Regions from separate parts of the Psychrobacter sp. Arc9 genome, predicted to be linked through region 2. Evidence: predicted binding sites of a transcription regulator. Region 2 holds the regulator's gene; the other holds the start of a gene.
What was found. The regulator PhoB, encoded in region 2, activates phosphate uptake and scavenging genes when phosphate is short. The targets are predictions, from matches to a motif close to TGTCATNAANCTGTCATAA.
Positions count from the first base shown of each region.

Region 1: the regulator PhoB is predicted to act here: its motif matches at 14,199-14,217, upstream of pstS (phosphate ABC transporter substrate-binding protein PstS).

Region 1 is NZ_JASMRK010000012.1:38,931-59,472, forward strand. Features, by position in the region: gene QO187_RS08300 (M3 family metallopeptidase) at 1-693, opposite strand, end outside; gene QO187_RS08305 (hypothetical protein) at 1,190-2,302, shown strand; gene QO187_RS08310 (endonuclease/exonuclease/phosphatase family protein) at 2,511-3,266, shown strand; gene QO187_RS08315 (NADP-dependent oxidoreductase) at 3,453-4,484, shown strand; gene QO187_RS08320 (EcsC family protein) at 4,680-5,522, shown strand; gene QO187_RS08325 (alpha-ketoglutarate-dependent dioxygenase AlkB) at 5,555-6,172, opposite strand; gene QO187_RS08330 (alpha/beta fold hydrolase) at 6,193-7,083, opposite strand; gene QO187_RS08335 (ABC transporter ATP-binding protein) at 7,165-9,081, opposite strand; gene QO187_RS08340 (hypothetical protein) at 9,451-10,299, shown strand; gene QO187_RS08345 (fructose bisphosphate aldolase) at 10,476-11,366, shown strand; gene thiC (phosphomethylpyrimidine synthase ThiC) at 11,489-13,603, opposite strand; TPP riboswitch at 13,852-13,996, opposite strand; gene pstS (phosphate ABC transporter substrate-binding protein PstS) at 14,290-15,456, shown strand; gene pstC (phosphate ABC transporter permease subunit PstC) at 15,666-16,619, shown strand; gene pstA (phosphate ABC transporter permease PstA) at 16,681-17,586, shown strand; gene pstB (phosphate ABC transporter ATP-binding protein PstB) at 17,664-18,584, shown strand; gene phoU (phosphate signaling complex protein PhoU) at 18,704-19,486, shown strand; gene QO187_RS08380 (oxidative damage protection protein) at 19,586-19,876, opposite strand; gene argH (argininosuccinate lyase) at 20,194-20,542, opposite strand, start outside.
Region 2 is NZ_JASMRK010000033.1:1,784-14,454, forward strand. Features, by position in the region: gene QO187_RS12595 (ParA family protein) at 1-302, opposite strand, end outside; gene QO187_RS12600 (DUF72 domain-containing protein) at 377-1,195, opposite strand; gene QO187_RS12605 (polyprenyl synthetase family protein) at 1,267-2,343, opposite strand; gene fadB (fatty acid oxidation complex subunit alpha FadB) at 3,211-5,370, shown strand; gene fadA (acetyl-CoA C-acyltransferase FadA) at 5,601-6,773, shown strand; gene QO187_RS12620 (isochorismatase family protein) at 7,059-7,634, shown strand; gene QO187_RS12625 (HD family hydrolase) at 7,875-8,504, shown strand; gene asd (archaetidylserine decarboxylase) at 8,599-9,435, opposite strand; gene dtd (D-aminoacyl-tRNA deacylase) at 9,710-10,162, shown strand; gene phoB (phosphate regulon transcriptional regulator PhoB) at 10,275-10,979, shown strand; gene phoR (phosphate regulon sensor histidine kinase PhoR) at 11,038-12,129, shown strand; gene QO187_RS12650 (M23 family metallopeptidase) at 12,237-12,671, opposite strand, start outside.

The DNA.
Region 1 (20,542 bases), on a different contig from region 2:
TATATCAGCTTGGCTAAGGGCACCGCTAGCAAGCTCACGCGCTTTGTATTGCTCGCCTGCATCTGCCAATAGTGCCAAACCACTCTCTGTTAACCCCTTTAACTGAGAGTCTTCTAAAGGCAGGGCAAATGCTTGCGTCGCATCCAAGATATTGTCCGAAAAGGTTGCAGACAGGGTCGATAACTCACTTTGGATAGCGGCAAACTTTTCTTGCTCAGCTTGAGGTAATGCAACGCCTGATAACTCAAAGCTACGTAATGCCAGTTCGATTGCACGTGCACGAGCAGGCTCTAACGTAGCAAAGAAATCTGTGTCATTGACGATAGCTTGATAACGATTAAACAAAGGCTGATGTTGGCCCACTCGCGTACCGTAAGCAGATAGTTTTGGTAGCAGTTCATGGTGAACATGGCGAATCTCATCGTTGCTCATCACGCTATTGAGATGCGACAAAATACCCCAGCTACGATCTAATGCCAAATTGATATGGTCAAAGCTCATCACATCTGCTAAAGCTTGTTCAGCGCTTATTTTTTCAGCACTTGTTTTTTCAGCACTATCGCTTTCTACCACGGTTAAGGTATCTAAAAAAGCATTGGCAGCATCAATGGCATCAATTACTTGGTTTTGTAACGTATGTGGCGCAGTGTCGGTAAAATCGACAAGGCGTAAATCTGAAGGAGAAGGTGTCATATAGGTATCCGATATCAATGAATTATTATTAATCAAAATGAGAATGAAATAAATCTAGCTACTATGGAAATATACAGTGTGTTCTTATTTTATATATAGATTATATAAAAGATGGGTTCGTTTGGTAAAAATACAACCTAAGCACTTTTATACGATTCAAGTAATTAGGACAGTGCTAGCAATCTGAAGGTAAACATCGAGATTCTGATATTTAAATTCAACTTCTCAAGATAATTATCTGAATATGTAGCTATGTTCGTTAAGGCAGTTCTTTAACAATATAGAGTGCTCTACTTACAAAGCGCTATCATTTGCTTGCAAATTAACCCTACAGGGAGTGGGGTATAGCTGTTAGCATCAAGGTAATGGAATTTAAATATTATGCATCGACAGGATGCAAGAAAAACACGGATAGAAATTTCTACACTTATAAAAGTACATGAGTGAAGAAATACATAAAGTTAAAAATGAACGATAATAAAACAAGGAGCAATATATGAAAGCGACTCTTAAAAGTTTACGTGAAACTAAAGCTAACCCTGCAGTAAGTATCTTTGTTAAAACGTATCGTGAACATCCAGCTAATGAGCAAGATCCTATCGCTCTAAAAAATCAATTGAAAGTTGCCGAAGATCGTTTGACGAAGGAGTACGACAAACGCACAGCGACTACCATTCTAGATAATATTCAAAATAAAATCAGTGAGCTCAATCACAATTATAACCTCGATACGTTAGCTATATTTGCTAGTACAGATGATGTGCAAGTCATCCGTATGCCAATTGATACGACAGAGCGCGTTGTGATTTCAGATAGATTTGCTACGCGTGACTTGGTCCGTGATATGGCAAGTGCGGTTCATTATTATACGGTGGTCTTAACCCGTGACAATGCGCGTTTGATTGAAGCATCTAATGACCGCGTCGTGAGAGAGTTCGATAAAGATGACGATGCACAAAACAACATGGAGAACATTCAGTTCCCTGTCGAAAACAACGGACTATACACAACAGGCGACGGTGGCTCAGATCGTTCATCAAACAACGAAAGCAGTCACTTAAAAGAATTCTTTAACCAAGTCGATAAAAGCGTCCAAGAGTTATGGGGCGAGCATAAAATGCCTCTTGTGATAGTTGGTGATGCAAAAAATATTGGCTACTATAAAGAAGTCTGCGATCGTCCAGATAATATCATTGCTACAGTATCGAATGCGACCAATCTAGAAGATGGTAGTGCACAGCATATCGTTGACAGTGTGCAAGAAGCTGTAGAAGAGTATCGCACATCGCTGCACAAAGCTGCATTGGGTGAAATAGATAAAGCTCGCGGTGCGAATATGTTGCAGACTGACTTGCAGGAAGTATATCGAAGTGCTTTCCAAGGAGCTGGCGAGACACTTTATGTACGCCGTGGCTATATACAATCTGCTAAGATTGATGAAAAGGCACAAACGTTAAGCCCTGCCAATGATGCTACTACGGAAGGCATCACAGATGATGCAATCGGTGAAATCATCGAGCACGTCATTCACAATGGCGGCGAAGCTGTATTTATGCCACAAGATATCATGGGTGAAGATCAACCAATAGCGCTAGTAACTCGCTACTAATCTGACGATGCCACCTATGTGCGATATTCATTTATGAATCAGCCATTTATGAATTAGCCATTGATAATACATAGGTGTAATATGAGAGCATTGGTTCAATACGAGCCAGTGCTCTTTTTATGTCTGTCATTACCATCACTATGGATGCTATCGTAGCTGAGCTATTGATCTTTACTCCATAAATAATGAGCGTACAACTAACCAAACTATGACTACCACCTCTTTTGTTTTAACTAGCTACAACATCCATAAAGGCATGTCACCGCTGAATCGCCAAGTGAAGATGCAAGGTATTGCTCAGGCGCTAGAGTCTGTGGGTTCAGACGTCTTGTGCCTACAAGAAGTGCAGGGCCAAAACCTCAAGCGTAATATGCAATATAACGAGTACCCAGATCAATCACAGCATGAATGGTTTGGCGAATTTTTAGATTTGCAAAACAGTTACGGTAAAAACTCCGAATACGAAAACGGCCACCACGGCAATGCAGTATTGAGTCGCTTCCCGCTAGACCCCAAACACAATGTAAATATTACGGTCAACAAGCTTGAGCAGCGCGGTGTCTTGCACTGTGAGGTAAAACCTGTCGGTTGGGAGATGCCAGTTGTCGTATTGTGTGCACATTTGAACTTGTTTGAGCGCGATCGTATCAAGCAGTATCAAGCGATTAGTGACTATGTGCGAAATGAGATTGCGCCGGATCAACCACTTATCTTAGCAGGCGATTTTAATGATTGGAAAAAGATGTCTTGTGACAAACTGGCGTCAGATCTCGGTATGATAGAAGCGTTCAAACATTGTCATGGCAAGCTGTTGCCAACCTTTCCCGCAAAACTGCCAGTACTCAGCTTAGATCGTATCTATGTGCGCAATTTGCTTGTGAAGGATGCTTGGGTACACACTGGAAAACCTTGGTCATCGCTATCAGATCATCTGCCCATTAGCGCAGAGCTGATGTTGCCCTAATACCTAACTATAATAATTCGTCTAAATGTATTATATTGGCAATCTATCGATATATGAACAATTGTCTTTATTGATCATATTATTAATTAACTATGTTCTCGATTGAAAGTGATATTAACAGCACAACGTTTCAATAAAATGAATAACAAGTACAGCCTAATAAACAAAATATAAGGATATTCTACGATGGCAACAACGTCTACTACTGATAATAATCAACAAGCTAACCACAATATACCTAAGACACAGCACGCCGTACTCATACGCGAGTTCGGTGAGCCTGAAGTAATGAAATATCAAGATGGTGCTGATGTCCCTGAGCTACAGGACGACCAAGTACTGGTAAAAATTGCCTATGCTGGGATTAACCCTGTCGATTATAAAACTCGCCAAGGTAAAGGCTGGGGTGCGGAAAACATTCGCAAAGACAAGTTTGAGAATGATCAGCCAGCTATTTTAGGGTTCGATGTATCAGGCGAAGTAGTCAGCAGTAATAGCGACGAGTTTGCTGTTGGCGATAGAGTAGCGGCTTTGACCTTTAGCGGTGGTGGCTATGCGCAATACGTGGCAGTAGATGCCAAGTTGCTTGCGAAAGTACCAGACAATGTCAGCTTAGAGCAGGCGGGTGCTTTACCTTGTATTGGACAAACGGCGCTACAATTTGTAGATTTTGCTGATATAAAAACAGGCGAGCATGTGGTAATTAATGCACCAGCAGGCGGTGTCGGTCATTTACTAATCCAATTGCTCATGAATAAGGTGGCGCAAGATAACATCAAGGTGACGGTAATTTGCTCGCCAGAAAAGTACGCCAAGCTTGATGAATTGATAGACGTATCTAAGCTGGCGGGCTGGATAGATTATACCAAAGATGAAGACTTCCCTGACCTACAAGCCGACGTGCTACTTGATTTAGTCGGTGATGAAGCAGGTGTCCGCGCGCTTAGCGTGCTCAAGTCAGGCGCTCGAGTGAATGTATTACCAACTATCTGGGTTGATAAGCTCAAAGAAGCCGGTCAGCAAAAAGACTTAGCAGTAGCAGGCTATAAAGCGCAGCGTAGTGGTCAAGATATGGCGCGTGTTTTACAGGAGGTGGCCGATGGTAAGCTAACTTTAAAAATTCAAAAAACCTATCCACTCTCAGAAGTCGTTGCAGCGCACCACGAGCTACAAAAAGGCGATGCTTTTGGCAAGATTGTCTTAGCGGCAGCTGAGTGAATGTCAAGATTGCCCAAGTATTAGGTAGTGTTCGATAGGATTTATTAGTAAAGGGATGTCTGTTGAAACGCAGTAAACTTAACTGATGATTTAACAAATCATACAAAAGTTTTATTTTGGACAACAGAACGTCCCTGTAGTCTTCGCTGATTTATCATAGGATAGAAAGCGAACGATACTAAGAAAGGGAATAATATGACTATCAATGAAAAAACAGATGACCACATTGCTTATGAATCCAAAGTCCGTGCAGAAATAGAAGCATGGAAGAACCCTGATAAAGGGATTTTGGATAAGACGCTCTCAGTGCTTAATACCCCTGTGGTAGCAGCCGGTGATGCGTTAATGGAGGCTCCACAATTTGGCGATTCTCTAAAAAAAGCAACTGAAGAAACGATTAGTGCTTTGAGTGATGCAGCCAATTGGACACTGGACACTCAAGACGTTATTGATAGCTATCAAGAGGCAGCAGATATTAACGACTTCTCTATCAAAACGCTGTCTGACATCAAAAGTCTACCCATTGCTGTTATAGATAAACAAGTTAAGCTTTTTAAGAGCAAATATGTAGCGCTAACCAGTGCGCAAGGGGTGACTACGGGGGTTGTAGGCTGGGCAGGTATCCCTGCTGATGTCGTTGGGCTTATTACAGCTAACCTACGAGCGATTGGAGAATATGCAACGTACTATGGCTTTGATATCAATGATGAAGGCGAACAGTTATTTGCTATGTCTTTGTTGGCTGTAGCAACTTCTGCCTCTGTTGAAGAGCGTAAAGCGGCGTTAGATGACACTCATGCGATGATTAAAGATCCAGAAACTCAAGCATTCAATCAGATTAATGAAGAAGTTATGTCTCGTGTACTGCGTCAGACAGCGACTAAAGTAGCCACTAACATCGTTAAGACAAAAGCGGCGCAAATTATTCCAGCGGTAGGCGCAGTGGTCGCAGGTGGTGTTAATGCTAGCTACACTGCCAATGTTTGTGAAGCTGCTTATCAGTGTTACCGTGAGCGTTTTTTGGACCGTCTCGCGTAAGAATTAGATGACTCGTTAAGTCAGCGATAGTATCAAGATGTAAGCATATGCCGAAACGTTAGACTGATTCGCCCAGCATCGACCGTCTTTGTCTTAGTAATCGTATGCTTCCAAAAGGTTTGTGTATCACCATGCATCACAACGAGCTGACCAGACTCAAGATAAAGTTCAACTTTGTCTTGAGTTTTTTTATGCTTAAAAACAAATTTTCGTGTGGCACCAAGCGATAAGGAGGCGATGACTGGTTGATGACCGAGTTCTTTTTCGTCATCAGCGTGATAGCCCATACCATCAGCGCCAGAAGGATAGTAATTAAGCAGGCAGGTGTTGAAATTGGCAGTGACGCCAATCTCTGCTAAAGCTTGCTCAATTCTCTGTTTCACGTGAAACACTTTATCTGTCCATGGAACGGTTTGCCGCACATGCCCCGAGTATTGATAATTGGCATCTTCGTCTCCCATCCAAACGATTTGCCGAGTGGTTATATGGGTCTTACCAAATAACGTCACGATATCTGATTGCCAAGGTAGCTCATTTAGTAGAGTGTGATAAAGGGCAGTGGCATCGTCGATAATCACGCCTAAATCATTCACCTTACCATCATAGGGTAGTAAGTTATCCGTGGGTGCAGAAGCAAAGAGGTCAGTCATAATTTAGTCGTTGTAAATCCTTATTTACTGCTTTGATAGTGCTCGTTGATAATTTGAGCGCATAGTTCAGGCGCTTCCATTGGCAATAGATGACCATAATCTGACAGCGAAATAAGACTGCTATCTGGGACAAATTTTTTCCATTGCTTGCGTACTTTGTCATTGATGAACAGGGTAGGCTTGCCTGTAATCAACGTGTAGGGACAGCGTAGTTTTTTAAGGGCAGCATCGATATGAGGTGCGCCAAAATAATTGGCCAGCTCTTGTTCTGGTGCAAACATAAGCGTATAGCTACCATCTGTGTTTTTGCTCAGGCTTTGTTCAGCAAATACTTGCAAGTGCTCATCGCTGATACGTTTATAAGCACGCTGCGCACGTAGGCTCTCGTAATAACTATGGGTACTTGGCCAAGTAGATTGCTTAGTTAAGGTGCTTTTGAAAGGCTCGCGGCTCAGTAGGACAGAGCGTGGCAAAAGGTTATATAAGGTGGCTTGGTGTTTGGTAAATGTGACTGGCTCGATCAAGTATAACTGTGAAAATAGCTCTGGACGTTTGGCAGCTGCCATCGCTGTAGCCGTAGCCCCTTGCGAATGACCAATACCTATGACAGGCTTATTTTGGGTCTTTTCTAAAAACTCAATCAGCATATCAGCATCTTGCTCGCGCGTCAGACGACGGCTCTGCGGCTTATCATACCAGTAGCCACGTAGGGCAAGTGAGCTGATATCAAACTCAGTGGCTAGCTTACTTAATAGCGGTGTATAAGTGCCAACGGTAAAACTATTACCACTATAAAAATGTGCTGGCGCGCGGGGAGTAGAGCTGAAATCTAACGGCTGATTAAACTGGCTAAGGTCATAATAGCGTGCCTGTTTTCCGCCAAGATTAATGCGGTTTGTGAATGCTTCCATAAAATAAACACTTCCTTGTGACTTATTTTGAGTGATTTTTTTGTAGTTTGTCTTCTTATGATTGAGCTGACTTAACAAGTCCTAGTTATCTTCACCTAAGAAGCCACCGCTTTGACGTTGCCACAGTCGAGCGTAGACACCATTCAATGCCAATAGTTCATCATGACTACCTTGCTCAATAATACGGCCTTGATGCATAACGACCAGTCTATCCAGTGCGGCAATAGTAGACAAGCGATGGGCAATAGCAATAACGGTCTTGCCGGTCATGATGTCATTTAAGCTTTCGGTAATAGCATATTCAATCTCAGAATCTAACGCACTGGTGGCTTCATCTAAAAGTAAAATCGGCGCATTTTTTAGCATAACACGTGAGATAGCAATACGCTGACGTTGACCGCCAGATAGTTTGACTCCGCGTTCACCCACTTGGGTATCAAGTCCTGTATTGCCTTTATCATCGTACAGATCTTTGATGAAATCCCATGCCTGAGCTTGTTTGGCAGCGATCATAATCTCTTCATCAGTAGCATCAGGACGACCATAGGCGATATTTTCACGTACAGTACGATGTAGCAACGAGGTATCTTGAGTCACCATACCAATCTGTTGACGCAACGATTCTTGTGTGACCGCATCAATAGCTTGACCATCAATCAGAATCTTACCGCTATCGACATCAAAAAAGCGCAGTAACAGATTGACCAAGGTCGATTTACCAGCACCTGAACGCCCAACCAAACCAATCTTTTCACCCGGCTTAATATCTAAGTGGAAGTTGTCCAACAGTTTGATATATGAGTTAGGAGCGCGCTTAGCGATGTTGGTACTATCAATAGGCTCGCTAGTTTGGTCATTGTCTTCTTCGTCATTTTCATAACTGAAGTCAACATGGTCGAACACGATACGCCCGTCCGTAACGGCTAGGGCTGGCGCATCAGGTTTATCAATGATTGTCTGCGGTGCTGACAACGTACGCATACCATCTTGAACTGTACCGATACTCTCAAACAAACTGGCTGTCTGCCACATAATCCAACGCGTCAAACCATTTAGACGCAACGCCATAGCAGTCGCAGCAGCAATGGCGCCAACACCAACTGCGCCTTGTTGCCACAAGTACAATCCAATACCCGCGGTACTACTGACCAAGATCACACTGATAAGATGGGTCGATACTTCTAAATAGCTGACCCAGCGCATCTGCGCATGTACCGTACCTAAGAATTGTCCCATGGCATTTTTGGCATAGCCTAGCTCACGACGAGAATGGCTAAATAGCTTAACGGTCATGATATTGGCATAAGCATCAGTGATTCGTCCTGTCATCAAGGCACGGGCATCCGCTTGCACAATCGCTGTTTGTTTAAGCTTAGGGATAAAGTACCAAATGGTAATGGCAACCAAGACCAGCCAAATGACAAATGGAATGAGTAGTAAGCTGTCTAAATTAAACAAAATCACCCCTGAGGTGATAAAGTAGACAGAGACATACATAAACATATCGGTGACGGTCATTACGGTATCGCGTACTGCTAGGGCTGTCTGCATTACCTTAGCTGAGACACGACCCGAAAACTCATCCTGATAAAACTGCATGGATTGCCCAAGCATTCGCTGATGAAACCGCCAGCGCATCTGCATAGGAAACACGCCCTGCAAGGTCTGAAAATGGATAAATGATGACAAGGCGATCCACAATGGGCTCACTATCATGACAGCGAGCATGATGAGTAGCATATCGCCTTTTTCTACCCATAAGTTTTGCGGCGTATAAACGCCCAACCAATCGACGATATTACCTATCCAAGCAAACAGCATGGCCTCGTAGATACCGATACCAGCGGACAAAATCATAAAGATTAGTAGCCAGCCGCGTAGGCCATTGGTACATGCCCACAAAAACTTCAGCATGCCATCGCGAGGTGATGGCAATGGCATAGGTGTATCTGGAAAGGCGGGTAGGCGGTTTTCGAAAAAGCGAAATAGAGCATTCATAGGCAGTAATAAAACATCAATAGCAGTACGTCAAGATGAACGAGAGGACTCGTTATCTAGAATCTTTACTTTTGTGATTGGGATTAGGTGCTATTTTAGCAAAATTACTAATCATACCTGCATGCTAATTGTAATTTGCTTAAGAATAGCTATGTTTTGAAAGCTTCAGTTATAACCATAATAAATAGATTGCTGTAGAAAACATATTTTGTTACATTCTACACCTAAATTTATTTATGGTTTAAATATTGCTTTTATAAGCATGATTTCATTGCAAAAATCAGCTGATTAGCAGGGGTTTTATTTAATGGTTTTTATTAATATACGAACAGTAATAACTCAACATTGAAGTTCAAAAGGTAGTAGTGAATGATGTATTTAATAATAGCGGTGCTATGTAGCGTCGCCGTCTCCATACTTTTGAAAATATTGCGCCAGAAAAATATAGATATTCGTCAGACCATCGTGGCAGGCTATCCTGTGGCTTTTTTACTGACTTGGGTATTACTAAAACCTGATATAGGGGCCATACATGCGCTTGATAGCGCTTGGGGCATCATCATCGCGCTTGGGATACTATTACCTGCCGTATTTATCATTCTGGGACGGGCTATTGAAGCGGTGGGGATGGTAGCAACCGACGCCTCTCAGCGCTTATCACTTATCATTCCTATCGTAGCGGCTTTTTTGCTATTCGGTGAGGTGCTGACTGGTACACGTATACTTGGATTGGCGTTAGGATTTTTGGCATTAGGTGCACTTGTCTATCGACCACAGTATAACGATATTACTCGCCAAGCAAAGCATACGCCACTGTGGTTATTCGGGGTATGGGCAGGCTACGGCATTATTGATATTTTGTTCAAACAAGTTGCCAAACAAGGAGCAGCTTTTCCATTGACTCTACTGGTTAGCTTCGGCGTAGCAGGTTTATTGCTTCTAATCTATTTACTTATCACACGGGTACGTTGGCAAAAACAAGCGCTTATGACAGGCTTGCTGCTTGGTGCACTAAACATGGGCAATATCTACGCCTATGTACGGGCACACCAAGTGCTGCATGATTCTCCTAGCATCGTCTTTACTGGTATGAATGTCGGTGTTATTGCCGTAGCGACATTGATTGGCGTAGGTGTATTTAAAGAGCAGTTAAACCGTATCAATATAGTAGGCTTAGTATTGGCAGTCTGCTGTGTAGGGGTACTATTTTTGGCGTAATGCGCATTGTCTAAAAGTATTGGTTTCATGATTTTTTGGCTATATTGTCACGTATCCTATATAGGCATACAAATCATCCTATGATAAGGTTATCTACAAATAACACGGCTTGTATGGAATAAAAAAGCTTAGTTTATGATATTTAATTTAACCAATAAAAATAGGATGCAGGCTCAATGGAATACGATAAGCAATTACAGCGTATAAAAAATAGTTCAGGTTTTATTGCTGCTCTTGATCAAAGTGGTGGCAGCACACCAAAAGCGTTAGAGACTTATGGTGTCAGCAGCGATGCTTATGATAATGATGAGGCCATGTTTGATTTGGTTCATGAAATGCGTGCTCGTATTATGACGTGTGACTGTTTTGATAGTGATCGTGTACTTGGTGCAATTTTGTTTGAAGACACTATGGAGCGCGAAGTCAATGGTAAGTCGACGGCCAATTACCTATGGGAAGATAAAAATATCGTACCATTTTTAAAGGTAGACAAAGGTCTGGCTGAGCAAATGAGCGGCGTACAAATTATGAAGCCAATCCCGAATCTAGATCTATTATTAGACAAAGCAAAAAACTATCCCGTATTCGGTACTAAAATGCGCTCAGTCATCTATGAGCCAAATGTCGATGGTATCGAGCTTGTGGTACAGCAGCAGTTTGATGTGGCTAAGCAAATTATTTCAAAAGGTTTGATGCCTATCGTCGAGCCAGAGGTCAATATTGAAAGCACTCAAAAGCATGAGTGCGAGTTACTGTTGAAGACAGATATACTGCGCAATCTGGAACGCTTAAGTGACGAACATCAAGTGATGCTCAAGCTGACGTTACCAGAAGAGGCAGGGTTTTATCAGGAGCTGATTGACCATCCTAAAGTGTTAAAAGTTGTGGCGTTATCTGGTGGTTATAGTCGTAGCGATGCTTGTGCCAAGCTTAAACAAAACCCAGGTATGATTGCGAGCTTCTCGCGTGCCTTTACTGAAGGCTTGAGTAAGCAACAAAGTGATAGCGAGTTTGCTGAAACCATTAATACGTCAATTGAAGAGATTTATGAAGCGTCGAAAGTGTAAACGTAGTAAATAAAAACTCGCACATAAATCATGAGTAAATAAGCAAAAAAGCCCTACTAGATAAGTGTGCAAATACTTAAATAGTAGGGCTTTTCTTATTTCAAAAGCATAGGTTATTAACACTACACCTCTTTATATAACTGGCGTCCTTCGTTGTTATATTTCTTAGTCATCTCCGCCATGCCTTGGCGAATTTCCTCAGCAGTGGCTTCACCAACTTGTCCAACGAGCTCTGTATCTACCTCTTTGATTAGATGACCAGCGTCAGTTAAGTCGCCTGTTTGCGGCGTTACTTTTTGGTTGGCAGCAGCTTTATCTAGTCCTGCTGCATATTCACGCACGTTTTGAGTGATTTTCATTGAACAAAACTTAGGGCCACACATGGAGCAAAAGTGTGCCGATTTGTGTGCGTCTTTTGGCAACGTCTCATCATGATATTCACGTGCAGTATCAGGATCGAGCGCTAGGTTGAACTGATCATCCCAGCGGAATTCGAAACGGGCTTTAGATAGCGCGTTGTCACGTGCTTGTGCTCCTGGATGACCTTTAGCAAGGTCAGCAGCGTGTGCAGCGATTTTATAAGTAATAATGCCGTCTTTGACGTCTTTTTTATTTGGCAAGCCTAAGTGTTCTTTTGGCGTGACATAGCATAGCATCGCTGTACCAAACCAACCAATCATCGCAGCTCCGATGGCGCTAGTGATATGGTCATAGCCTGGAGCGATGTCTGTCGTTAATGGCCCTAAAGTATAGAAAGGCGCGTCAGCACATAGCTCAAGCTGCAAGTCCATGTTTTCTTTGATGCGGTTCATCGCGACGTGTCCAGGGCCTTCGATCATTACCTGTACATCGTGCTCCCATGCCACTTTGGTCAATTCACCAAGCGTACGTAGCTCACCGAACTGCGCTTCATCATTGGCATCTTGCAAGCAACCAGGGCGTAGGCCATCACCTAGACTAAATGCTACATCGTACTGTTTCATAATCTCGCAGATGTCTTCGAAATGCGTATATAAAAAGCTTTCCTTGTGATGGGCTAAACACCACTGCGCCATGATAGAGCCGCCGCGTGAGACGATACCTGTCAGACGTTTTGCGGTGAGCGGCACATAGCGTAATAGCACGCCAGCGTGAATAGTAAAGTAATCTACGCCTTGCTCTGCTTGCTCGATCAACGTATCACGGAATATCTCCCATGTAAGATCTTCAGCGACGCCATCGACTTTTTCTAATGCTTGATAAATCGGTACCGTACCAATCGGCACAGGAGAGTTACGGATTAGCCATTCACGGGTTTCATGAATGTGATTGCCCGTTGATAAATCCATGATGGTATCCGCACCCCAACGTGTTGCCCACGTCATTTTAGATACTTCTTCATCGATAGACGAGCCCAGCGCTGAGTTACCGATATTGGCATTGATTTTCACCAAGAAATTGCGCCCGATGATCATCGGCTCAGATTCAGGGTGGTTGATGTTGTTTGGAATAATTGCGCGTCCAGCCGCCACTTCATCACGGACAAATTCAGGGGTGATGATTTGAGGCGTATTGGCACCGAAGCTTTCGCCATCGTGTTGACGCATATCGGTCAGTTCATGCTGCTTTTGCGTTTCGCGTATGGCGATATATTCCATCTCAGGGGTGATGATGCCTCGGCGCGCGTAGTACATTTGCGTGACGTTCTGTCCTGCTTTGGCGCGACGCGGTTTATCAATATGGGCAAATCTAAGGTTAGCAGTGCTGATATCACGCGCACGCGCTTGTCCGTATGAGCTAGATAGGCCGCTTAATTGCTCGGTATCATTGCGTTCCGCGATCCAGCTTTCACGCAACTTTGGCAATCCACGTGTTAGGTCGATATCGACATTAGGGTCGGTATATACACCTGAGGTGTCATACACATAAAACGGTGGATTATGCTCACCGTCTTTATCTCCCGTACCGCCTACAGGTGTATCAGCCAAGCTGATTTCACGCATCGGTACTTGGATGTCAGGTCTTGAGCCTTCGAGATAGACTTTTCTTGAGGCGGGTAAAATACGGTGCAAGTCGCGCGCATCTTCTTCGAAACGGGCATCACTTGCGGCACGGTGAGCAGGGGTTTTTAACGCATCTGCTTTTTTATCTGCTTTGACTTTGGTCGTGTCAGCAGCATTTGAAGCAAGCGTTGAGTTGTCGGCTGGGTTATGCGTTTGGGCTTTCGGTGCAATTGAGGTAGTGTCTGCAGTAGTCATATGCTGTCCTAGCGTGTTGGTTTTTGAATAAAATCAACACCGCCAGTATCTGCGGGGGTAGGCATCCATCATCTAGACAAATTTATATCATGAACCCACAACTTCGACCAAAAAGTATCGTCGCGCATGGTGATCATCAAATATTGGACGCAGCTTTATATCATCTCTTCTTATCTGTTTATGCATTACGCATATTAAGACAATAGTGACGATAAAAATGTATTTCTACGCGCCCTTTGTCATAAATAACAAAGTGCTTAAGACTTCCCTGCGTCGGTACTAACCGCATCAGGTTCGGCGGGTGATCTCTCAGCGAATGTATCAAGGCGACTACTTTGATAAAGCAAGTTTAATAAAGTGAGCCAAAAATACACCGCACCCCGAGTCTGTCAGTGTTGTAAATCAGCCTTCATACTAACAAAATTCTCTACCAACGGCTAATAGTATTTGGATACAAATATTCTGTGTCAAACACACGGTTCAATATTTTCGTGAATAATTTTTTTGAGTGTTGATAGATGAGGGTACTTAGTATTACTAGGTTGTAGACAAATTGTTCAAATATTATGTAAAGCGAATGAAGGATTCTAGAAGTTGTCATTAAACTGTCATAAAGATTTGGCAAGATAACACGCATATCACAAGCAATGCTTTTTTATACCGTTGTTAAACTTCAGGAGTCCTACATGCGTTATTCGTTATTAGCAGTGGCCGTCAGTTGTACATTAATGCTTACGGCGTGTAATAAGTCAACAGATACGGCGGAGCCAACTGCTGATACTAGCAGTAGCGCTGTGACAACAGCTGAAACAACCTCTCAGACAGCATCTTCTGCTACGTCAGATTTTAAATCTGCTGAAAATATCGCTATGAATATTACAGGTGCAGGTGCGTCATTCCCGCAGCCTATCTATGCGAAATGGTCATATGACTACAATGCTGCGACCGGCGGCCAAGTCAACTATCAGTCGATTGGTTCATCTGGTGGTATCAAACAAATCCAGTCAAAGACAGTAGACTTTGGTGCTTCTGATGCACCGATGACGCCTGAAGAGTTAGACGAAGCAGGTTTGATTCAGTTCCCAACAGTCATCGGTGGTGTTGTACCAATCGTCAACATTGATGGCGTTGAGCCTGGTGCACTGAAGCTAGACGGCACAACGTTGGCTGATATCTATTTGGGTAAAATCAGTAACTGGAATGACCCTGCGATTAAGGCGATGAACCCAGATTTGACCTTGCCAGATGCCCCAATCACAACAGTATTCCGCTCAGATGGTTCAGGTACGACGTTTAACTTTACTGACTATCTTGCCAAGGTTTCACCAGACTGGAAAGACACCGTTGGTGTTGATAAAACCGTCAAATGGCCGACTTCTGCTACTGGTGCAGGCGGTAAAGGTAACGAAGGCGTATCAAGCTACGTCAACCGTATGAAAAACTCTATCGGTTATGTTGAGTATGCTTACGCTAAGCAGAATAAGATGTCACATACTGCGCTGAAAAACGCAGCTGGTAACATCGTACAGCCATCTGCTGAGACGTTTGCTGCGGCAGGTGATATCGATTGGTCACAACAAGAAGGCTTTTATAAGGTCATCACCAACTCTGAAACTGACCAAGCATGGCCTATCGCTGCTGCGACCTTTATCTTGGTACATAAGCAACCAGAAAATCCTCAGCAAGTCGCTGGCGTGTTGAACTTCTTTGACTGGGCTTATACCCAAGGTGATGACAGCGCCATGGAATTAGACTACGTACCATTCTCTGATACGGCAGTAGCCTTGTTTAAAGAGAAGTGGAACGAAGTGAAAGGTAGTGATGGACAGCCTGTCTACAAGCCAGCTCAGTAATTTGTTTCTGCTAAATACTATTTAGCAACCGACAAGTTATCCTCTCGAATAACTATTCTCCGGTAGTTATTTGAGAGGTTTTAACACAGCAAATTTGATGAATACATCTCGATAAATATGCTTACATATCCCATTTAAGTTTGTTGTGTTAAAACCTGAGATACATCTTTTTAATATTTCGATTCATCCCATTCAATGCTGAGACACTTATGACAGACTTAAGGTCCCAACTGGCTAAACAAAAACGTTACGACGCTTTATTTGTCAACTCTACTAAAGCGTTTGCCATACTCGTCCTCCTATCTTTAGGGGGCATTTTGGTGTCTCTAATTGTTGGAGCATGGCCGAGTATTCAAGAGTTTGGTTTGGGATTTTATACCAGTAATAACTGGGATACAGTCGCCAATGAATACGGGGCATTAGCGCCTATTTACGGCACCTTAGTCACGTCATTTATCGCTATTGTTATCGCGGTTCCAGTCAGTTTCGGTATTGCGATATTTTTAACCGAGATGTGCCCTAAGTTCCTCAAAAAACCACTTGGTATCGCCATTGAGTTGTTGGCTGGTATCCCATCTATCATTTATGGTATGTGGGGATTATTCGTATTTGCGCCATTTTTTGGTGATCACATTCAGCCATGGTTTATTGAGCACGTCGGCCCTCTGCCTATTGTCGGTAAGCTGTTTGCAGGTGCGCCTATGGGACTGGGTATGTTTACCGCCTCCCTAGTACTTGCCATTATGATCATACCGTTCATCGCCGCTACTATGCGCGATGTTTTCTCTGTCGTACCAGACTTACTGAAAGAGTCAGCATATGGCATGGGCGCGACGACTTGGGAAGTCATGTTCAAGATTATCTTGCCTTATACCAAAGCTGGTGTCGTTGGTGGCGTAATTTTGGGTCTTGGTCGTGCATTGGGTGAGACGATGGCAGTTACTTTCTTGATTGGTAATGCGTTTAATATCAGTCCAAGCCTATTCACGTCTGGTGTGACGATTACCTCGGCCTTGGCTAATGAGTTTGCTGAAGCATCTAGTGAGCTACATCTTGCGTCTTTACTACATCTAGGCTTAATCTTATTTGTCATCACCTTCATTGTGCTGTCTTTAGCAAAACTGATGCTCATGCGCATGGATCACAAAGCAGGTAACCGATAAGTCTGTTACCGATTTATTGAACCTTGATAGATATTGATAAAAGATATGGGAAATAAATATTATGCCTGCTAACAATACGATCAATGCACCACTACCTACTAAGCCAAACGGCGCTACCCGCTACAATCAAAGCCTGTATAACAAGCGTCGTTTGACCAACAAGTTAGGTCTAGGCTTTGCCATGTCAGCGATGATTTTTGGCCTCTTTTGGTTATCATGGATTTTGGTGACTTTGTTTGTTGAAGGCTTCCAAGGCATGGTGCAGTTGCCAATCTTTACCGCTGATACGCCGCCACCGATGAGTGCAGGCGGCTTACGTAATGCTATCGTTGGTTCGGTCATGTTGGCGTTTTCAGGCTTGTTTATCGGTGCACCTATTGGTCTTATGACAGGTATTTACTTATCTGAGTTTTCTAAAGGCAGTATGCTGGGCAAGGTCACTCGCTTTTTAAATGATATTCTATTGTCAGCGCCATCGATTGTCATCGGTCTATTTATCTATGCGCTGATGGTAAAAGGTCAAAGTTTCTCTGGTTGGGCGGGCGCGTTGGCATTGGCGCTGATTGTTATTCCAGTGGTCGTGCGTACGACAGAAAACATGCTGAACTTGGTACCTAATAGTCTACGCGAAGCAGCTTATGCGCTAGGTACTCCTAAATGGAAACTGGTCACTCAGGTTACGGTAAAAGCTGCACGAGCTGGACTGACCACAGGTGTGCTACTGGCCTTTGCTCGAATCACTGGTGAGACAGCGCCGTTACTATTTACCGCACTTAACAATCAATACTTCAGTACAGATATGGGTCAGCCTATTGCTAACTTACCCAATACCATTTACCAGTTTGCGATGAGTCCTTATGATAATTGGCACACACTGGCATGGGCAGCCGCGCTGCTGATCACAGCGTCGGTCTTGGTATTGAATATTTTGGCAAGATTTATTGGCAATCGCGGTCAGGTCAAATAAAGACAGATATCGCTGCAAAGATACCAAGTATTTACTTATATTTATACGAAATACACTAAGCTAGGTTGGATAATATTATGAATGATGTCGTAAGCAAAGCCCGCACAGAAACAACGGCTGATCGCCTTAACAGTACAACAGACAGCTTGTTAAATAGAACCACGTCTCATAGTGCGCAATCGCAGCAACCCAATACTGCTGACTTCACTAAGCAAAGCATTCATGATATCCCCAAAAACATGCCCAAAGCAAAAATGGAAGTCCGCGATCTAAACTTTTACTACGATGATTTTCAGGCATTAAAAAACATCAATATCGATATCGCAGAAAAGAAAGTAACGGCGTTCATTGGTCCATCAGGTTGCGGCAAATCGACGCTGCTACGTACCTTTAACCGCATGTATGATCTGTATCCAGGAATGCGTGCAGAGGGCGCTATCAACCTTGATGGGCGCAATATTTTGGGCAAAGACATAGATGTCAACTTGCTACGCGCGCAGGTCGGTATGGTATTTCAAAAGCCAACGCCGTTCCCGATGTCAATCTATGACAATGTTGCCTTTGGTGTCAAACTCTATGAAAAGCTCAGCAAAGACGAGCTGGATCATCGCGTGGAGTGGGCACTAAAAAAATCGGCGCTATGGCCAGAAGTGAAAGACAAGCTAAAAGCATCAGGACTGTCGTTATCAGGTGGTCAGCAGCAGCGTCTGTGTATCGCCCGTAGTGTGGCGACCAAGCCTGAAGTGCTGTTGCTTGATGAGCCGACCTCAGCACTGGATCCTATCTCGACGGGTGCTATCGAAGATTTGATCGAAGATCTGAAAAACGACTATACCATCGCTATCGTCACTCACAATATGCAGCAAGCAGCACGCGTATCTGACTACACGGTCTATATGTATTTGGGCGACATGATTGAAATGGGTGAGACCGATCAGATATTTACCAAACCTACCCAAACCGCGACAGAAGACTATATTACAGGTCGTTATGGCTAATATTGATTGAGATTGAAGTCGGTACAAGCAGACAACGCTGACTAGTATGTCATAAGCCGACTTTCTAACTTCATAGGCACACTGCGCTATTAAAATATAGATTCTAGGGAATACCTCTTATGCAAAGTGATAAGCATATCTCCAAAAGTTTTGACCAAGACCTTGATGAAGCCATCCGTTTATTTTTATACATGGGTGATAGCGCGGCTAACCAAGTGGCCAAAGCCATTCACGCTCTGATCGATAAAGACGAAACACTGGCGCAAGAAGTCATCGATATGGACTTCGATATCAATCGAATGGAGGTCGAACTCGACGAGCACATTTTATTATTGGTCGCCAAACGCCAGCCAGCTGCCAGTGATTTGCGTTTAGTCATGTCGATTAGTAAAGGTGTGGTTGATTTGGAACGTATCGGTGATGAAGCGGTAAAAATTGCGCGAATGGCCAGTAAAATAGCGGCAGAAGGCAAATCAGCATACGGCTATGCTGAGGTTCAGCACTTGAGCAATCAAGTTCGTCTGATGCTAAACAACTCGCTAGAAGCTTTTAGTCAATCGAATGCGGAACAAGCGTTTGAAGTGATGCGTAATGATAGCGTGGTCAATACCGAATATCAGTCAGCCATTCGTGCCTTAATGACCTATATTATGGAAGACTCGCGCCATGTATCAAAAGTCATCAATATCATGTGGATATTACGATCGCTTGAGCGTATCGGTGACCATGCACAAAATGTCGCAGAGCTAGTCATTAACTATATCAGTGGACAAGACGTGCGTCATTCAGACTATGCCATGGTCGAAAAAGCGGTGCAAGAAGCCAATGACCGCTTAGCTGCTCGTCAAGTTAGTACATTGTCAGCCAATGAGCTCGAAACGTCAGATAGTGATGAAGGCTGATAAGAAAGACTGTGATTTTCACCTTATAATAAAAAACGCGCTATAGTAAGCGCGTTTTTTTATGATTATTAGATATTGCTACTAGGAGGCAAGTAAGTACTAGCTTTCAGGTGTCCAGCCTTGTGCGCGCTCATAGTCTTCATTGTCTAAGAACTTATCACGCTGCTCTGTTAAGAACTTTTTAGCAGCAGGATCCATCATGCTTAGATGATTCTCATTAATAAGCATAGTTTGATGCTCAAGCCATTCTTTCCACGCTTTTTCAGATACGGTCTCTTGCAGCTCTTGGCCTTTCTTATTAGGGAAGGGTGGATGCGGCATCTTTGGTAAATCTTGCTTATATTTACGGCAAAACACAGTATTTGCTTGAGGGTTAAAAGTCTCAGTCATAAGGCATTCCTTATTCATTATCTTAAGTGGTTAAATCAAATATCATATGATTCTATGATAACGGTCTTGGTAGATTTAGCAAAGGGTACTAATGTATATCGTCAAGCCTCTATCCATTTTTTATAAAGTCTTTGGTAGCTGGTGTATGACAAACACTAACTACGTTTGACTTTTTTATTGAAATTTCCAAAGCTATTGATATTTTGAAAATGACATTGGCCAAACCAGTAGAGGTCATAGGACAAATAAAAACACCCGCATAAGTAGCGGGTGTTAAGTTTAAATTAGCAAGTTGGCTATTATTTGCAAATTAATGATTAAGCAAAGGCTTTTAAGCGAGCACGGCCATTGACCACCGCTTGCTTGACTTGGTTTGGCGCAGTGCCACCTAAATGGTCACGAGCTGCTAATGAGCCTTCTAGCGTTAGATAGTCGAAGACATCTTCACCGATAGCATCGCTAAATTGCTGTAGCTGTGCCAATGACAAATCACTTAGATCAACACCCTCTTTGATGCCTAAAGCAACAGCGTTACCAACGACTTCGTGAGCGTCACGGAATGCCACACCTTGACGTACTAGGTAATCTGCCAAGTCAGTCGCAGTCGCATAGCCTTTCATCGTAGCGGCACGCATACTTTCTTTGTTTGGCGTGATATTTGGTAGC
Region 2 (12,671 bases):
ACCCCAAAGCGATTATCTGAACTTTTAATAGGAATGATACTGTCGGAGATAGTCGAGTCACCATCTTCAATAGGTCTTAAAATATCACTAATTGTCGTTGTCACACCTGCAGCTGAATCAGCAAAGTACAATTCAGCTGCATAACTTTCACCCATAATCAACTGAGTCGCATTACATTGAGGATCGCAATCAATTACTAAGACTCTTTTACCTCCTCTTTTTGCTAGATAAGAAGCAATATTGCACGTAAGTGTGGTTTTACCAACGCCACCTTTATTATTGAACATAGCTATAGCTATCATATTTTTCCTTTATATATAAAGAGTGATTATTAATATATTTATATCGTAGCTGTTTATTTATTAGGGTTTGAACTTCACAAAACATTAAACCCAAACTTACCCAGCGCTTCTCTCAGCATCGCAATATTATAATAAGCGTGTGCATTGACGGTGTTTTGAAAGAAAATATAGAGCGTATCAAAATGCTGACGCTGATTAGCAATCGCTTGTGCCCAGTACTGCATCTCAGCTTCGCTATAGAGATAATCATGGCGATCAGCTGCGCTCATCGCATCCCACCAGTTTAGGTTATTGCCATGCATGCGCAGATAGCCAGTGCGTTCGGTAAATATCAATCGTGACGGTGGTAATCCGCTGACCTTTGGGTAATCAATGCTACACCAAATGAGACTTTGCTGTACAAAACTATCGACCACTTGCGGCGTGTGCCAAGCGTTATGACGAAACTCAATGGTGAGTGGGTAGTCTTGAAACCAACTGACAAGCTCTGCTAGATATAGTCGATGCTCGCGAGTACGATCAAAGCCATGTGGGAACTGAAGTAGTAAAGGCGCTAAAGCATTTGCTTCGATAAGTGGAGATAAGGCGTTTAGAAATGCTTGTGCGTGCTCGGCAGTGCCTTTGCGAGCGTGGGTAAAGTCTTGATGCAGTTTGACAGCGAACTTCAACTCGCTTTCAGCTTGTACATAAGCTTTATCAACCATACCAGCAAAGGCTTTTTGCCCGATGGGCGCATAGAATGTGCTGTTGATTTCGACTGCGCCATATTGCTTGGCATATTCACGTAAGAAATCGGTTTTTCTGGTGCCGGTGGGATACAGCGTACCGAGCAAGTCGGTGTCGCTATAGCCGCCAGTGCCGAGGTAAACGCGCGGGGTAGGGGAACTGTCCATGTTGACCACTCACTGCCGTTTTGAATAATAAAATTTACTAAGATATCTACTTTCGACTGCTATTTGACAAGCTACTTTTTACGCGACCAGAGCCATTCAATCAGTGCCAGTAGTGCATCATTATCTGTGCCAACGGTATCTTCATTGTCGCTAAGCTCACGACTATGTAGTTCATGAGAAATGGCTGCACGCCCGTCATTAAACAATGATTGCGCATAGCTGGTCGCGTCATCGACACCCATTAGTTTTACATAGGTAGATTTGTCTAGTTTTTCATCACTACCCGCAGGCTTACCAAGTGTATCTGTCGTCATGGTGACGTCTAGCACATCGTCTTGGACTTGAAAGGCGAGACCGATATATTGCGCGCATTCTTGCAATGCCATGCGCTGTGGGGCCGTTGCACCAGCACAGACGCCGCCCATGAGCATCGCCGCTTCAATCAATGCCCCTGTCTTATCACGGTGAATGGCTTCTAAATCATCCTGTGCAATATTGGCACTGGCTTCGGCATTGAGGTCTAGCATTTGACCTGACACCATGCGTCTGGCGCGCGGCGCAAATATTGCCATAAGCTGACTTGCGATATTTGCATCGAATGGCGCAAAGGTTGGCATCTCCGCGGTTAGTACTTCAAAGGCTAGTGTCTGCAATACATCTCCTGCCAGCAGAGCCGTCGCTTCATCAAAGGCGATATGAGCCGTCGGCTGACCACGGCGCAGCTCATCATCATCCATACAGGGCAAATCATCATGCACTAACGAATAAGTATGCAATAGCTCTACCGCCAATGCAGCACGGCGCGACATATCATAGTCTGAGTCGTTTTCTAGTAGCGTGTCCAGATCAGCATCGAGAGTATCGATATCATCATTAGGTTCGTCTGTACGTTCATTATTACTGTTATTAATACTGGCAAAAGCGCTGGCAACCATCAGTGGGCGTACCAGTTTGCCTTGACCCGTCATGACATAGCGGCAAGCATCTACCAGCGGGCTAGGGAGCTTGGCATAAGCAAACAAGACTTCGATATCTTGCGCCAATTGCGCACGCACAGCACCATGGAATTGCTCAGTGCTTTGAAAAGAGACAAAGTTAGAAGGGATAAAGCCAGTAGAGGTAGTACTAGAAGTAAGGGAAACAGTCATAATCCAACCATTTATCAGAGATACAGTAAAACTTATTAGGGATAAGGAAAAAACGCTATTAGTGTAGCATGATAGGTCATATCGCTTATGTGACACACGGTATCAATTGATTGTTTTTTGCATTTTTCTACCGAAGTTTATTTAAAAACAGTGCAATCTTAGCTGCAATACAGCGACAAGATTTTGTTACGGATGGATGATGTCACTCTCTGGTTGAATATGTTCTGATAAAAGAGCAAGCTAGGCTGGCACGTTAATCTTATTACCGTCGAAAAGTGGTACTGAATAGCCATTATTGAATAGCCATCACTGACCAAGTAGCATTTATTAAGTAGCGCTAACGGACTGTCATTCCAAAGATGTCGTGCATGAAGTCAACAACACGAAATAAATCTAAATTAACAATTCAGTATACATTTATTCACTAAAACACTTTTAGCGTAAGGTAAATGCCTGTAAGTGATTTAAGAGTGACTTGCGAGTATGGTATTAGCTTGTGACAGTTAGGGGCATAATCCCCTACACTAATTGATGTGAAAATGGTCTGATGGTGACCCTACTGGGTTTTTTCTCAAGATGTTCAATCGTCGATACCGAGTGTTAGACCAAGTCTCAGTCAATATTTTGAACATCAGTACCTGCAACAGCAGTATATAAATGAAGCGTCATATGATGTCATGCAAGAGACGCAAAATACGTGCATCATGATGAGCGCTGGATAATAAAGACATCTTCACTTGTGAGCTGGTTATATGTTTGTCTTTATAACATGACAAGCGCACAGTGCTATTACCCATTTTACTAACAGTAACTGGCTATTTATTTTAATTCAAAACGTAGCTTTCGTTATATAGAAAGGAGTTTCAAATGGTATACCAAGGAAATCGCATCACGGTGACAATGCTAGAGGATGGCATCGCCAACATGCAGTACAACGCCGAAAATGAGAGCGTGAACAAATTTGATGCCGAAACCAACAAACAGTTTGGTGAAGCAGTTAGTGCGTTAGAAAAAGCCGACAACGTAAAAGGTCTTATCGTTACTTCAGCTAAAGGCGTGTTTATCGCTGGTGCTGATATCACAGAATTCGTCGGTTCTTTCAAAAAATCAGAAAGCGAGATCAAAGATTGGGTCGTTCATGTTAATGACGCTTTCAATCGTTTTGAAGACCTGCCATTCCCTAAAGTTGCGGCTATCAATGGCGCGGCAATGGGCGGCGGTTGTGAAATGACTTTGGTTTGTGAATACCGTGTCATGAGTGACAAAGCGATCATCGGTTTGCCAGAAACTCAGCTAGGTATCTTCCCAGGTTTTGGCGGTACAGTTCGTAGTACACGTATCATCGGTATCGATAACGCACTTGAGCTGATCGCGACTGGTAGCCCAAAGAAAGCATTGGCAGCATTGAAGCTGGGCTTGGTTGACGCGACTGTACCTGCTGATGACTTGCAAGATGCAGCAATTGATCTAGTTAAAAAATGTATCTCAGGTGAGCTTGATTGGAAAGCAAAACGTGAAGAGAAACTGGCTCCAGTTAAGCTAAACCAGCTTGAGCAAGCAATGGCATTCAACAGTGCCAAAGGTGCTATTTTCGCTAAAGCCAATCCTAAGCAATACCCAGCACCAGCGCTAGCAATCGAAGCCATTGAAAAACACGTTAATTTACCACGTGACAAAGCAATCGAAGTCGAAGCGGCTGGTTTTGCTAAAGCGGCTAAAACCCCACAAGCAGAAAGCTTGGTTGGTCTGTTCTTAAACGATCAGTTGGTTAAGAAGTTAGCAAAACAGCACAGCAAAATAGCACATGAAATCAATGAAGCCGCTGTATTAGGCGCTGGTATCATGGGTGGCGGTATTGCTTATCAAGCGGCCAGTAAAGGCTTGCCAATCATCATGAAAGACATCAAGTCTGAGCAATTAGACCTTGGTATGGGCGAAGCCAGCAAGTTACTTGGTAAAATGGTCGATCGCGGCAAGATGACCCCAGCAAAAATGGGTGAAACCTTAAGCCGTATCCGTCCTACTTTGAACTACGGTGACTTTGCTGAGACTGACATCGTTATCGAAGCAGTCGTAGAAAATCCAAACGTGAAGCGTGCGGTACTAAAAGAAGTAGAAGGCTTGGTAAAAGACGATTGTATCCTAGCGTCAAACACCTCGACTATCTCTATTACGTTCCTAGCAGAAGCGCTTGAGCGTCCAGAAAACTTCGTCGGTATGCATTTCTTCAACCCAGTACATCGTATGCCATTGGTCGAAGTTATCCGCGGTGAGAAATCATCTGAAGAAGCCATCGCGACTACTGTTGCACTTGCTTCTAAAATGGGTAAAGTGCCCGTAGTGGTTAATGACTGCCCAGGTTTCTTGGTAAACCGTGTATTGTTCCCATACTTTGGCGCGTTTGACTTGCTACTGAAGCAAGGTGCTGACTTTGCTCATGTCGATAAAGTTATGGAAAAATTCGGCTGGCCAATGGGCCCTGCATACCTAATCGACGTAGTCGGTCTAGATACAGGTGTACATGGCGCAGCAGTGATGGCTGATGGCTTCCCTGATCGCATGAAGCCTGATTATAAAGGTGCTATCCAGCATCTATATGACAATGAGCGTCTAGGTCAGAAAAACGGCATCGGTTTCTATAAATACGAAATGGACAAGCGCGGCAAGCCAAAGAAAGTTGCTGATGAAGCCACTTACGAGTTGCTAAAAGCCACAACTGACAGTGAAAAGCAAACGTTTGATGATCAAGCAATCATCGATCGCACTATGATTGCCTTCTGCAACGAAACCGTTCGCTGCCTAGAAGACAACATCGTAAGCACACCAAGCGAGGCCGACATGGCGATGATCATGGGCGTAGGTTTCCCGCCATTCCGTGGTGGCCCTTGCCGTTATGTCGACCAAATGGGTCTAGATAACTACTTGGCACTATGTGAAAAATACGCACATCTTGGCAAAGCTTATGAAGCGCCACAAAAGATTCGCGACATGGCAGCCGCAGGCGAGACTTTTTACGCAACAGCGTAATAGTCAGTCATTACTAGGATGAAGTGCAGTACGTTTGCTATTTTGCATGAAAGCAATTGAGACATGAATCGTCTCCAATAGCGAACGTACGATTATAGTTGGTTCAGTTTAATGCTAGTACGAGGGAATCAAGCGCAAATGTACCTATTGTACTTTGAGCGGGATTAACAAGGTAATAGTCGTAAATTGGGCTGACTACACTGACAATAAAAATTGAAAAGGAATATGGTATGACAACTTTAAGTCCAAAAGATGTGGTCATCGTAGATGGCGTGCGCTCGGCAATGGGCAAAACCAAAAACGGTATGTTCCGTCATGTACGTGCTGACAGCATGTCAGCGGAACTAGTACGTGCGCTAGTAGAACGTAATGACTTTGATACCAATGATATCGAAGACATTATCTGGGGTTGTGTCAACCAGACGCTAGAGCAAGGATTGAACATCGGTCGTAACATCGGTTTGCTAGCTGGTATCCCAAAGACTGCTGGTGGCCAAACGGTTAACCGTCTATGTGGTTCTTCTATGCAGGCGCTACATACTGCTGCTGCACAAATCATGACCAACCAAGGTGATGTATTCATCATCGGTGGTGTTGAGCACATGGGTCACGTAGGCATGATGCACGGTGTTGATTTGAACCCTGCTGCTTCTAAGCATTATGCAAAAGCGTCAAACATGATGGGCTTGACTGCTGAAATGCTAGGCCGTATGAACAACATCACGCGCGAAGAGCAAGACGCGTTTGGTCTTGAGTCACATCGCCGTGCATGGGCTGCAACTACTGAAGGTCGTTTTGACAATGAAATCATCGGTATCGAAGGTCATGATGCTGCTGGTCGTCTGCAACTATGTACGGTTGATGAAGTGATTCGTCCAGACGCAACGATGGAGCAAATGCAAAAGCTACGTCCAGCGTTTGATCCAAAAGGCGGTACAGTAACAGCGGCAACCTCATCTGCATTATCTGACGGTGCGTCAGCGATGCTAGTAATGAGCGCACAAAAAGCCAAAGATCTAGGTCTAAAGCCACGTGCTCGTATTCGTAGTATGGCTGTGGCTGGTTGTGATGCTGCTATCATGGGTTATGGTCCTGTACCTGCTACCCAAAAAGCATTGAAGCGTGCTGGCATGAGCATCGATGATATGCAAACCATCGAGCTAAACGAAGCATTTGCTGCTCAAGGTCTATCGGTATTAAAAGGTCTAAACCTATCTGATAAGCAAGATATCGTTAACATCAACGGTGGTGCCATTGCTCTAGGTCATCCACTAGGATGTTCAGGTGCTCGTATCACAGTGACATTGCTAAACGCAATGGAGCAGTCAGATACTGAAATCGGTCTAGCGACGATGTGTATTGGTCTTGGCCAAGGTATCGCTACTATTATTGAGCGTGTTTAATCTTATTTATATAAACAAGATTATTTGAACACTTAATAAGTAGCTACTCGCTAACGAAAAACCTCTAGTCATAACGGCTAGAGGTTTTTTTATGGGTCAAATTAATAGTTGGTAAGCTAATAGATCACAGAGTCGAAAAACACAGTATTACGGCGATTAAAAATTATCTCCATTGACGCATTCATGAAACTATGACTAAATAAGAGGAAGATGAACCATGGCACTGTTTATGATAATTCTAAAATAGTTTTTAGTTGCAACTGTCAGCCGTACAAGGAGTGTACTATGTCTACTATGATTAATGATCGCACCTATCGAATCGCTCGTGAGAATACCCAAGCAATGATTGTTGATGTGCAAGAGCGCTTAACGCCGCATATCTATGATCACGAAAACATTGTCAAAAAAACCGTTACCTTGATTAAAGGGCTGCAAGCGCTCAATATTCCAATCATGCTCAATGAACAATATAAAAAAGGCTTGGGCGATACCTTGCCAGAGCTGCGCAACATACTCGAAGGAGACAATGCCAAGAGCTTTGAAAAGGTCACGTTTAGTGCCTGTGATAACAACGATTCATGGCACCATCTAGCCCAACAGAATCGTAGTACCGTGTTGCTTTTTGGTGCTGAAGCTCATGTTTGTATTATGCAGACGGCACTGGATTTATTGGATAATGGTATGCAGCCTGTCATTATTGGTGACGCGGTGGGTTCTCGTTTTCCTTATGACAAAAAGCAAGCAATTCGTCGTATTCGCCGTGCAGGTGGGGTGATTAGTACTGTCGAATCAATCTTATTTGAGCTGTGCCGTAGCAGCGAAGATCCTGCGTTTAAAACCATCATTAATTTGATTAAGTAGGTGGTTTAAGCCTTAGGTGCTTAAAAACTTGGATAAATAGGGATTTAATTTAACCATTTATTTTCTAACTTAGAATAGATAGCGCTTGGTAAGATAAGCGCTATTTTTTTGATAGCGATAATAGTCTTTTAATCATTACTAGATATCAAACTAATTATAATACCTTTAGCAATGAAACTTAAAATCGCTAGAACTTATAACCGTTAAAACCAATAATTAGAGAAAACCAGAGAAAAAATAATGTCGCAAGTCAGTTCTATATCACTCACTCATTCCGAAGCTACTTCACATATCCAAATCGATGATGTCACTCATTTCTTATTAGAGTTAGATGCGCTCAAACGAGTGAATCGCCGCAGCTATGTGACACAGACTACTCGCAAAGAAAACTCTGCCGAACACTCTTGGCATCTAGCGATGGCATGTTGGTCGATTGCTGAATTATTTGCGCTAGACGTCAATCATGAAAAGTTGCTGAAGATGGCGTTGGTTCATGATTTGGGTGAGATTGATGCGGGGGATACTTTTTTATATGCTGATACGCGTACTGATGCACACGTCGAAGAGCGTGCAGGCATTGCCAGATTGCAACGTGAGCGAGGCAATGGCATTAGTGATTTGAGTGAGGTTTGGGAAGCGCAGGAAACAGGAAGTGGCAAAGAAAGTCAGTTGCTCAGAGTGGTTGATCGCTTATTGCCGTTTTTACTCAATCTAAATACCGATGGTAAAACGTGGATTGAGCTTGGTGTTACGCGCTCGCAAGTGGTGGGTGCGCATGCATTTATCAAAGACAGTTTCCCTCCTATCCATGACTGGCTATCACATAATATTGCATACGCAACTCAGCAAGGTTGGCTGATTGACGCATAAATCTGCATAAGTAACAGACATAAAAAAAGACCAATAAAGCATTATGATTTACGCTTAACTGGGCTGATATTTTCAGTACTCTTATACAGGCGTGTTATTGAGCATTTGCCATTCCTAGCAATTGACCCATTTGCACGACGCTATTGGCTTGCATACTATCTAGCCAGTCAGCCTTTGCCGCTTTTGGTAATACCACGATAGCCGTTGAGCCTAAATAGAAGCGTCCAAGCTCTTCGCCTGCTGCAAACTGCATATCGTGATCCGCTTCCTGTATATCATCCGTGCGGGTAATCTTGCCTGTCGCGACGGTTTCGATACCAGCGACAATCATAGCACCAACCATCACAACAGCTGCTTTGCCATACTTTGTATCAAACATACAGACCAGACGCTCATTACGCGCAAACAAGTCTGGCACGTTAGCCGCCGTAGTATTGTTGACCGAAAACAGGGTGCCAGGCACATAGCGAGTCTTAGTCAATGTGCCAGTAAACGGCATATGCACACGGTGATAATTGCTAGGTGCTAAGTAGATAGTTGCAAAACTACCATCAGCGAAATAACTGCCATCTTCACTATCAGCAAGTAGTTGGCCGACATCATAGTGACGACCTTTTGCCTGTAGTAGTTTATGGTCTTCGATTTGTCCTAGCTGAGAGATAATACCGTCCGCAGGACTTACGATACCGTTTGCCGTGGCGTCGATAGTACGAGCATCTTCTTTTAACTCACGGGTAAAAAAGTCATTAAAACTTTCATAAGCGTTGAGGCTTTGGCGTTCGTACTCGTCTAAGCTGATATTATAAGCTTTGGCAAAGCTACGGATAAAGGTGCGTTTGACATAAGGGTGGCGACTGGCGGCCAAACGTCCAGCGACTTTACTGAGCTTTTGCTGCGGCACAAGCTGTTGTAAGGTGGTAAATACATTCATAATAAGGCTACCAAAATAAGGTGTAATGTAATAGGGGCGCGTTGGAAATTCGACCATGGCACTGACAGCGGCTAAAATTGCGCCATACTACGTTGTAAATCTAGATAAGGCGCGAGCATTATCGTCGTTTTACGTCTTGTCTGGAACAGTTTTAGCGATCTGCAGTACCTATTTCTGAATATCAAACACGCCCTAATAATAGTTAAGTTAATGACGGTATTTTATCATGGACAGCATATTATTGTATGGCCATAATCTGTTAAGGAATTAGTAAATGAAAGCACTCATACAACGGGTGAAGCACGCTAGTGTGGTCGTCGATCAACAGTGTATCGGTGAGATTGGGCATGGGGTATTGGCATATATTGGCTTAGGGCATGAAGATGATTTTGCCGCTGCCCAGCGTATGATTGACAAAATATTGACCTATCGCATTTTTGAAAATGACGAAGATCCTGCCAAATTTGGTAAACTGGATAAAAACGTTCAGCAGGTCGGTGGTGGGCTATTATTAGTTTCACAATTCACCTTGATGGCAAAAACAGACAAAGGTCGCCGACCAGACTTTGGTGGTGCGATGGCACCTGCTGCGGCGCAAGCGTTATTTGAACAACTGGTCGATTATGCCAAAACTAAGCATCCAAATGTGGCAACTGGTCAGTTTGGTGCGGATATGCAAGTGTCGAGCGTCAATGATGGGCCGCTTAATTTTTTACTAGAAATCTGATTTTAGAGTGTCATCAAGCTGTCATAATTAATCCGTTTAATAGGTAGAGACTGGTGAGTATATATCGCCTTTTTACATGCTAGATTTTGTCCGCTAACACCGAGAATGTCCTATGTATAATGAGCAAATTTTGATTGTTGAAGATGAGCCTGCGATTCGTGAAATGGTTGTCATGACGCTAGAGATGGCTGGGTTTGATAGCTTGCAAGCAGCTGACGTGTCAGAGGCGCATCAGCAAGTGGTCGATCATAGACCGTCACTGATACTGTTAGATTGGATGTTGCCGGGTGACAAGAGCGGTGTGGATTTTTGTCGCATGCTCAAAAACGACGAGCTACTCTCTGAAATACCAGTCATTATGCTAACGGCAAAAAGCGAAGAAGATAGTAAGGTGCACGGTCTTGATGCAGGCGCAGATGATTATATGACCAAACCTTTTTCGACTCGTGAGCTGATTTCTAGAATCAAAGCCGTACTACGCCGCAGTAGCGCGATGAGCAGCGATAAACCTATCGAAATTGGACAGTTAAGTTTAGATACCAAGAGTCAGCGCGTGACAGCTGCAGGTAAAATCGTTGATGTTGGGCCTACAGAGTATCGCCTATTAGCATTTTTTATGAGTCACCCTGAGCGCGCCTATACACGAACGCAGCTGCTCGATCAGGTATGGGGCGGCAATGTATATATCGAAGACCGAACCATTGATGTGCATATCAAACGTCTACGTAAATTACTACGACCTTATGACTGTGATACATTGATACAGACGGTACGTGGAACAGGCTACCGATTTTCTAGCCTGATTGAGCCAAGTTAATCTTGTACAAATAATGCCGCAGCAATATAAAGGCCGCGGATAGTGGTAAGGATAAAAAATGGACAAGATAGCGCCAGCACAGAGTGAGCAATCAGCTCTATTAGAGCAAATATCTACTCAAAGTACAGCTGAGCAACTCAAAAAAATCGGCAGTGCACTACGAGCCTTGCGCGATGCAGTGATTTTGCTCAACAATCATGATGGACTAGAATGGTGGAATCAGGCGGCACAAGACTTATTGCTGCTACAGCCAGAAGATAAAGGTCAAAATATTTTTGACTTTATTACTGTACCTGAGTTCCGCCAGTATTATGAAGGTACAACGATACCTAACGACGGCGTCCATATAGAATCATGGCGAGATCCTAGTCGCTACTTAAAGTGCGAACTAACGCCTTTCGGTGATGAAAAATTGCTGTTTGTATATGACGTGACCCGCCTGCGGCACTTAGAGCAAATGCGTCAGGATTTTGTGGCGAATGTCTCGCATGAGCTTAGGACACCATTGACGGTAATGATGGGCTACCTAGAAAATTTCTCCGATCAGCCAGATATGCCGCCGCAATGGCGGCGCGGTTTTGAGCTGATGACACAGCAAACAGCCCGTATGAATAGAATCGTGAACGACTTGCTGCTACTGTCTAAGATTGAAATCGAAGAATCACACGAGCTGCATTACATAGATATGACTAAGCTACTAACCAATATCTACGACGATGCACAAGCGTACAACCAAGCGTACAAACACATCATTCATTTGCATATAGATACGTACGATGGGCTGTACGGATCAGAGATGTACTTGAATAGTGCGCTATCCAATCTAGTAATCAATGCCATCAAATATACACCAAAAGGTGGCAATATCACTATCAGCTGGACAAGGACGTCTGATGGCTGCCGTTTCGCGGTCGAAGATGATGGGATCGGTATTGCGTCAGAGCATATCGCCCGTTTGACAGAACGTTTCTATCGTATCGACAAAGGTCGCAGTCGTGCGACAGGTGGTACGGGGTTGGGATTAGCGATTGTAAAGCACGTATTACACCAGCACGAAGCACAATTGCAAATCGATTCAGTAGAAGGGGAAGGATCGACATTTAGTGTGGTATTTCCTTCAAACTACGTCAGATCCGTCACAGCCAATTAATATAATTTCTGGCTTATATTAGCGTTGGTTTTTCGGCTTCGATCTTTTGGTTAATACAAACTTAGCACTACTTCAAATTAGGTTAACGACATACCTTTCTGTATTCGCTAATCCTTTTGCAAAAGTGGATAAGGGTTGACCGCACTGCCATTAATATAGATACCATAGTGTACATGTGTCGGTGTTCCTTTTGCATTACCGCTATCACCCACATAACCTATCACGTCGCCCTGATTGACCCAGTCATTGGGGGAGATGTCAGCATAGTCCTCTAGATGAGCGTAGTAATGTCCTGCGCCACCAGGCCCTACCACCACGACTACGCGCCCACCTAATGTGTTCTCACCAACTTTGCTTACTACGCCTTGTGTGGTCGACTGCACAGGAGTGTTGCGCGGCGCAAAGATATCAATGCCTTCGTGGGAGCGGCCTTGGCTACGTGCCGCGCCCCAAGTGTCTGTCAGGTTTCGTTCTGGTAGTGGACTGGGCAAGCTGTTTTCTGTCGGCAGCTCTTGTTGCAATAGACTCAATTGTTGCCATTT